3 regions of the Limosilactobacillus fermentum genome follow, and region 1 is predicted to be linked to each of the others. Evidence: a T-box and tRNA genes for the amino acid it is inferred to sense, from the RefSeq annotation. Region 1 holds a T-box; the other regions hold tRNA genes.
What was found. A T-box is a leader RNA that pairs with one kind of tRNA and senses whether it is charged. The one in region 1 lies ahead of ileS (isoleucine--tRNA ligase), so its partner is inferred to be a tRNA-Ile.
Positions count from the first base shown of each region.

Region 2: it encodes a tRNA-Ile, which carries the amino acid that the T-box ahead of ileS (isoleucine--tRNA ligase) is inferred to sense. The anticodon was not compared.
Region 3: it encodes a tRNA-Ile, which carries the amino acid that the T-box ahead of ileS (isoleucine--tRNA ligase) is inferred to sense. The anticodon was not compared.

Region 1 covers NZ_CP040910.1:688,881-691,078, forward strand. The annotation lists gene FG166_RS03415 (YlmH family RNA-binding protein) at 1-472, shown strand, start outside; gene FG166_RS03420 (DivIVA domain-containing protein) at 497-1,183, shown strand; T-box leader at 1,203-1,417, shown strand; gene ileS (isoleucine--tRNA ligase) at 1,477-2,198, shown strand, end outside.
Region 2 covers NZ_CP040910.1:1,454,465-1,456,662, reverse strand. The annotation lists rRNA gene FG166_RS07340 (16S ribosomal RNA) at 1-1,114, shown strand, start outside; tRNA gene FG166_RS07335 (tRNA-Ile) at 1,204-1,277, shown strand; tRNA gene FG166_RS07330 (tRNA-Ala) at 1,282-1,354, shown strand; rRNA gene FG166_RS07325 (23S ribosomal RNA) at 1,507-2,198, shown strand, end outside.
Region 3 covers NZ_CP040910.1:222,298-224,495, reverse strand. The annotation lists rRNA gene FG166_RS01050 (23S ribosomal RNA) at 1-591, opposite strand, end outside; tRNA gene FG166_RS01045 (tRNA-Ala) at 744-816, opposite strand; tRNA gene FG166_RS01040 (tRNA-Ile) at 821-894, opposite strand; rRNA gene FG166_RS01035 (16S ribosomal RNA) at 984-2,198, opposite strand, start outside.

The DNA of each region.
Region 1 (2,198 bases):
TCATCGACAGGTAATGGGAGCGGTTTTGTCAACCGGAGTTGAGCGGGGGGCCTTTGGTGACATTATCGCAAGTGATGAGCATTGGCAGATTATCGTACAAAGACAATTAAGTGACTACCTGATTGAACAGGTAACGTCAATCGGTAAAGCAAAGGTGCGCTTAGAAAAACGGGAATTGCAAGGGGCCCGGGTACCGCAAGAAGATTGGCAAGAACTCGTCACCACGGTCGCTTCCTTACGTTTGGATGCCGTGGTGGCGGCCAGTTTTAATTATTCAAGAAACCGGGCTAAGCAACTGATTGAACGCGGTCAGGTCCGGGTTAATTGGGAAGAAATTGACCGTCCGGATTATGAGTTAGCTAGCCGGGACTTGATTTCGGTTCGGCACGGCGGCCGGATTAAGGTGCAAGAGGAGCTTGGGCAAAACCGTCACGAGCGCACTAGAATTCGGTTAGCCGTCATCCATGCATAGTGGACAGCGATTGGAGGAACTAGAATGGCATTAACAGCGGAAAACATTACAAGCAAGAAATTTGATACGAAAATGCGCGGTTACAACCAAGCTGAGGTCGGGGCCTTTTTAAATGAGGTAGCGGCAACGGTGGCGGAACTAACTAGCCAAAACCGGGAATTGCAAGAAGAAGTTCGGGCCAACGAAGAGAAGCTCAAATACTTTGCCGACTTAAAGGACTCCTTGAACAAATCCATTTTGGTGGCTCAAGAGGCGGCCGATAAGGTTAAAAACAACGCTAAAAAGGAAGCCGAGATTACGGTTCGCGAGGCCCAAAAGCAGGCGACTGACATTGTGGCGGCCGCTAACGAAAAGGCTAACTTGGTGATCGAAAGGGCTGCTGCTTCCACCCGGAAGTTGACCACGGAAACCAATGACTTGAAGAAGCAAACCCGGATCTTCCGTCAGCGCCTGCAGGTAATGTTGGAATCCCAACTGGAAGTCGTTAAGTCAAGCGAATGGGACGAGCTGTTGGCCAACGATGATATTTCCCAATACGATGAAATCGAAAAGATTTTAGGATCCAATCTTGACAAAAATTCTGAGGGCAGTGTAGAATCTACTCCAATAGCCGAAGAACAACCGAGTAGTCAAGCACCGGCACCGTCAAACGCAGCGGAACCGGCTGCGGCTAAGACGGTCGTCATCTTCCCGGACGGGGAAAGCAAGTAGGCGAACATTAAAACGACGATTAAAAGCATTGATGGGAACCCGTACGAAACGTCGACGATTAAGCGAGCCGGTGGTTGGTGCAAGACCGGTATCAAGACCTTCAAGCAAATCATCCCAGAGCGTGGTACTGAAGCGAGTAAGGACCACCGGTTCATGACCGTTACCAAATGACAAAGCAAAAGGAGCAGTCCTTTTGAAATTTGGGTGGTACCACGAGTGCGTCTCGTCCCTTTGCGGACGAGACGCTTTTTGTTTTTAAGCGTTGGATTTTAACCAGAGAAGGGGGATTTAAGATGCGCGTTAAAGACACCTTAAACCTTGGTAAGACCAAGTTCCCAATGCGGGGACGGCTCCCGGAAACGGAAGCGCAGCGAGAAGCGCTGTGGGAAGAAAACAAGGTTTATGAACAACGACAAAAGTTAAACGAGGGCAAGCCAAGCTTTGTGCTTCACGATGGCCCTCCATACGCCAACGGGCCAATTCACATTGGTCATGCTATGAACAAGATTTCCAAGGACTTCATCGTTCGCTACAAGTCGATGACCGGCTACCGGGCTCCGTACGTTCCCGGTTGGGACACCCACGGGTTGCCGATTGAACACCAACTGACTAAGGCTGGCTACGACCGCAAGAAGATGAGCTTAACTGAGTTCCGGGACCTGTGTCAAAAGTACGCCTTGGAGCAAGTCGAAATTCAAAAGAAGGGCTTTAAGCGCCTCGGGGTTGCCGGGGAGTGGGATCACCCATACCTGACCCTGGCCAAGGAATTTGAAGCGGCCCAGATCAAGGTCTTTGGTGCCTTTGCTAAGCGGGGACTCTTGTACCAAGCTAAGAAGCCGGTTTACTGGTCTTGGTCTTCCGAATCCGCCCTGGCCGAGGCCGAAGTTGAATATCACGATGTCGTTGCGAAGACCGCCTTTTTCACCGAACAGGTTCAGGATGGCAAGGGACTGCTCGATTCCGATACTTACCTGGTGGGCTGGACAACGACGCCATGGACGATCCCGGCCTCTGA
Region 2 (2,198 bases), 770 kb from region 1:
AAAGCTCTGTTGTTAAAGAAGAACACGTATGAGAGTAACTGTTCATACGTTGACGGTATTTAACCAGAAAGTCACGGCTAACTACGTGCCAGCAGCCGCGGTAATACGTAGGTGGCAAGCGTTATCCGGATTTATTGGGCGTAAAGAGAGTGCAGGCGGTTTTCTAAGTCTGATGTGAAAGCCTTCGGCTTAACCGGAGAAGTGCATCGGAAACTGGATAACTTGAGTGCAGAAGAGGGTAGTGGAACTCCATGTGTAGCGGTGGAATGCGTAGATATATGGAAGAACACCAGTGGCGAAGGCGGCTACCTGGTCTGCAACTGACGCTGAGACTCGAAAGCATGGGTAGCGAACAGGATTAGATACCCTGGTAGTCCATGCCGTAAACGATGAGTGCTAGGTGTTGGAGGGTTTCCGCCCTTCAGTGCCGGAGCTAACGCATTAAGCACTCCGCCTGGGGAGTACGACCGCAAGGTTGAAACTCAAAGGAATTGACGGGGGCCCGCACAAGCGGTGGAGCATGTGGTTTAATTCGAAGCTACGCGAAGAACCTTACCAGGTCTTGACATCTTGCGCCAACCCTAGAGATAGGGCGTTTCCTTCGGGAACGCAATGACAGGTGGTGCATGGTCGTCGTCAGCTCGTGTCGTGAGATGTTGGGTTAAGTCCCGCAACGAGCGCAACCCTTGTTACTAGTTGCCAGCATTAAGTTGGGCACTCTAGTGAGACTGCCGGTGACAAACCGGAGGAAGGTGGGGACGACGTCAGATCATCATGCCCCTTATGACCTGGGCTACACACGTGCTACAATGGACGGTACAACGAGTCGCGAACTCGCGAGGGCAAGCAAATCTCTTAAAACCGTTCTCAGTTCGGACTGTAGGCTGCAACTCGCCTGCACGAAGTCGGAATCGCTAGTAATCGCGGATCAGCATGCCGCGGTGAATACGTTCCCGGGCCTTGTACACACCGCCCGTCACACCATGAGAGTTTGTAACACCCAAAGTCGGTGGGGTAACCTTTTAGGAGCCAGCCGCCTAAGGTGGGACAGATGATTAGGGTGAAGTCGTAACAAGGTAGCCGTAGGAGAACCTGCGGCTGGATCACCTCCTTTCTAAGGAATTAATCGGAAACCTACACATTGTCGAAACAGTGTTCAGTTTTGAGAGGTTTACTTCTCAAGATGATTTATCATCGCTTATTGGGCCTATAGCTCAGTTGGTTAGAGCGCACGCCTGATAAGCGTGAGGTCGGTGGTTCGAGTCCACTTAGGCCCATCATGGGGAATTAGCTCAGCTGGGAGAGCACCTGCTTTGCAAGCAGGAGGTCATCGGTTCGATCCCGATATTCTCCATTGCTAGCCGCAAGGTTAGCGAGTTTGTACTTTGAAAACTAAATAATATCAATTTCTAATAAAATTAAGAAAACCGAGAACACCGCGTTATTTGAGTTTTTAACGAATTATAATCGCATACTCAACTAACTTGACTGATCTACGATCAGTAAGGTTAAGTTATGAAGGGCGCATGGTGAATGCCTTGGTACTAGGAGCCGATGAAGGACGGGACTAACACCGATATGCTTCGGGGAGTGGTAAGTACGCTTTGATCCGGAGATTTCCGAATGGGGAAACCCAATCATCTTAGTCGATGATTACTTGAGCAGTGAATTCATAGCTGCCAAGAGGTAGACGCAGTGAACTGAAACATCTTAGTAGCTGCAGGAAGAGAAAGAAAATTCGATTCCCTGAGTAGCGGCGAGCGAAACGGGAAGAGCCCAAACCACTGAGCTTGCTCAGTGGGGTTGTAGGACTGAACTTTGGAGTTACCAAAGAATCAGGTAGTCGAAGTGGCTGGGAAGCCACACCAGAGATGGTGATAGTCCAGTAGACGAAACCTGGTTCTCTCCGTTCAGGATCCTGAGTACGGCGGGACACGTGAAACCCCGTCGGAATCCGCGAGGACCATCTCGCAAGGCTAAATACTCCCTAGTGACCGATAGTGAACCAGTACCGTGAGGGAAAGGTGAAAAGCACCCCGGGAGGGGAGTGAAATAGTTCCTGAAACCATGTGCCTACAAGCTGTCGGAGCCCGTTAATGGGTGACGGCGTGCCTCTTGCAGAATGAACCGGCGAGTCATGATTACGTGCAAGGTTAAGGTGGAAAAACCGGAGCCGCAGCGAAAGCGAGTCTGAAATG
Region 3 (2,198 bases), 470 kb from region 1:
TTAACGGGCTCCGACAGCTTGTAGGCACATGGTTTCAGGAACTATTTCACTCCCCTCCCGGGGTGCTTTTCACCTTTCCCTCACGGTACTGGTTCACTATCGGTCACTAGGGAGTATTTAGCCTTGCGAGATGGTCCTCGCGGATTCCGACGGGGTTTCACGTGTCCCGCCGTACTCAGGATCCTGAACGGAGAGAACCAGGTTTCGTCTACTGGACTATCACCATCTCTGGTGTGGCTTCCCAGCCACTTCGACTACCTGATTCTTTGGTAACTCCAAAGTTCAGTCCTACAACCCCACTGAGCAAGCTCAGTGGTTTGGGCTCTTCCCGTTTCGCTCGCCGCTACTCAGGGAATCGAATTTTCTTTCTCTTCCTGCAGCTACTAAGATGTTTCAGTTCACTGCGTCTACCTCTTGGCAGCTATGAATTCACTGCTCAAGTAATCATCGACTAAGATGATTGGGTTTCCCCATTCGGAAATCTCCGGATCAAAGCGTACTTACCGCTCCCCGAAGCATATCGGTGTTAGTCCCGTCCTTCATCGGCTCCTAGTACCAAGGCATTCACCATGCGCCCTTCATAACTTAACCTTACTGATCGTAGATCAGTCAAGTTAGTTGAGTATGCGATTATAATTCGTTAAAAACTCAAATAACGCGGTGTTCTCGGTTTTCTTGATTTTATTAGAAATTGATATTATTTAGTTTTCAAAGTACAAACTCGCTAACCTTGCGGCTAGCAATGGAGAATATCGGGATCGAACCGATGACCTCCTGCTTGCAAAGCAGGTGCTCTCCCAGCTGAGCTAATTCCCCATGATGGGCCTAAGTGGACTCGAACCACCGACCTCACGCTTATCAGGCGTGCGCTCTAACCAACTGAGCTATAGGCCCAACAAGCGATGATAAATCATCTTGAGAAGTAAACCTCTCAAAACTGAACACTGTTTCGACAATGTGTAGGTTTCCGATTAATTCCTTAGAAAGGAGGTGATCCAGCCGCAGGTTCTCCTACGGCTACCTTGTTACGACTTCACCCTAATCATCTGTCCCACCTTAGGCGGCTGGCTCCTAAAAGGTTACCCCACCGACTTTGGGTGTTACAAACTCTCATGGTGTGACGGGCGGTGTGTACAAGGCCCGGGAACGTATTCACCGCGGCATGCTGATCCGCGATTACTAGCGATTCCGACTTCGTGCAGGCGAGTTGCAGCCTGCAGTCCGAACTGAGAACGGTTTTAAGAGATTTGCTTGCCCTCGCGAGTTCGCGACTCGTTGTACCGTCCATTGTAGCACGTGTGTAGCCCAGGTCATAAGGGGCATGATGATCTGACGTCGTCCCCACCTTCCTCCGGTTTGTCACCGGCAGTCTCACTAGAGTGCCCAACTTAATGCTGGCAACTAGTAACAAGGGTTGCGCTCGTTGCGGGACTTAACCCAACATCTCACGACACGAGCTGACGACGACCATGCACCACCTGTCATTGCGTTCCCGAAGGAAACGCCCTATCTCTAGGGTTGGCGCAAGATGTCAAGACCTGGTAAGGTTCTTCGCGTAGCTTCGAATTAAACCACATGCTCCACCGCTTGTGCGGGCCCCCGTCAATTCCTTTGAGTTTCAACCTTGCGGTCGTACTCCCCAGGCGGAGTGCTTAATGCGTTAGCTCCGGCACTGAAGGGCGGAAACCCTCCAACACCTAGCACTCATCGTTTACGGCATGGACTACCAGGGTATCTAATCCTGTTCGCTACCCATGCTTTCGAGTCTCAGCGTCAGTTGCAGACCAGGTAGCCGCCTTCGCCACTGGTGTTCTTCCATATATCTACGCATTCCACCGCTACACATGGAGTTCCACTACCCTCTTCTGCACTCAAGTTATCCAGTTTCCGATGCACTTCTCCGGTTAAGCCGAAGGCTTTCACATCAGACTTAGAAAACCGCCTGCACTCTCTTTACGCCCAATAAATCCGGATAACGCTTGCCACCTACGTATTACCGCGGCTGCTGGCACGTAGTTAGCCGTGACTTTCTGGTTAAATACCGTCAACGTATGAACAGTTACTCTCATACGTGTTCTTCTTTAACAACAGAGCTTTACGAGCCGAAACCCTTCTTCACTCACGCGGTGTTGCTCCATCAGGCTTGCGCCCATTGTGGAAGATTCCCTACTGCTGCCTCCCGTAGGAGTATGGGCCGT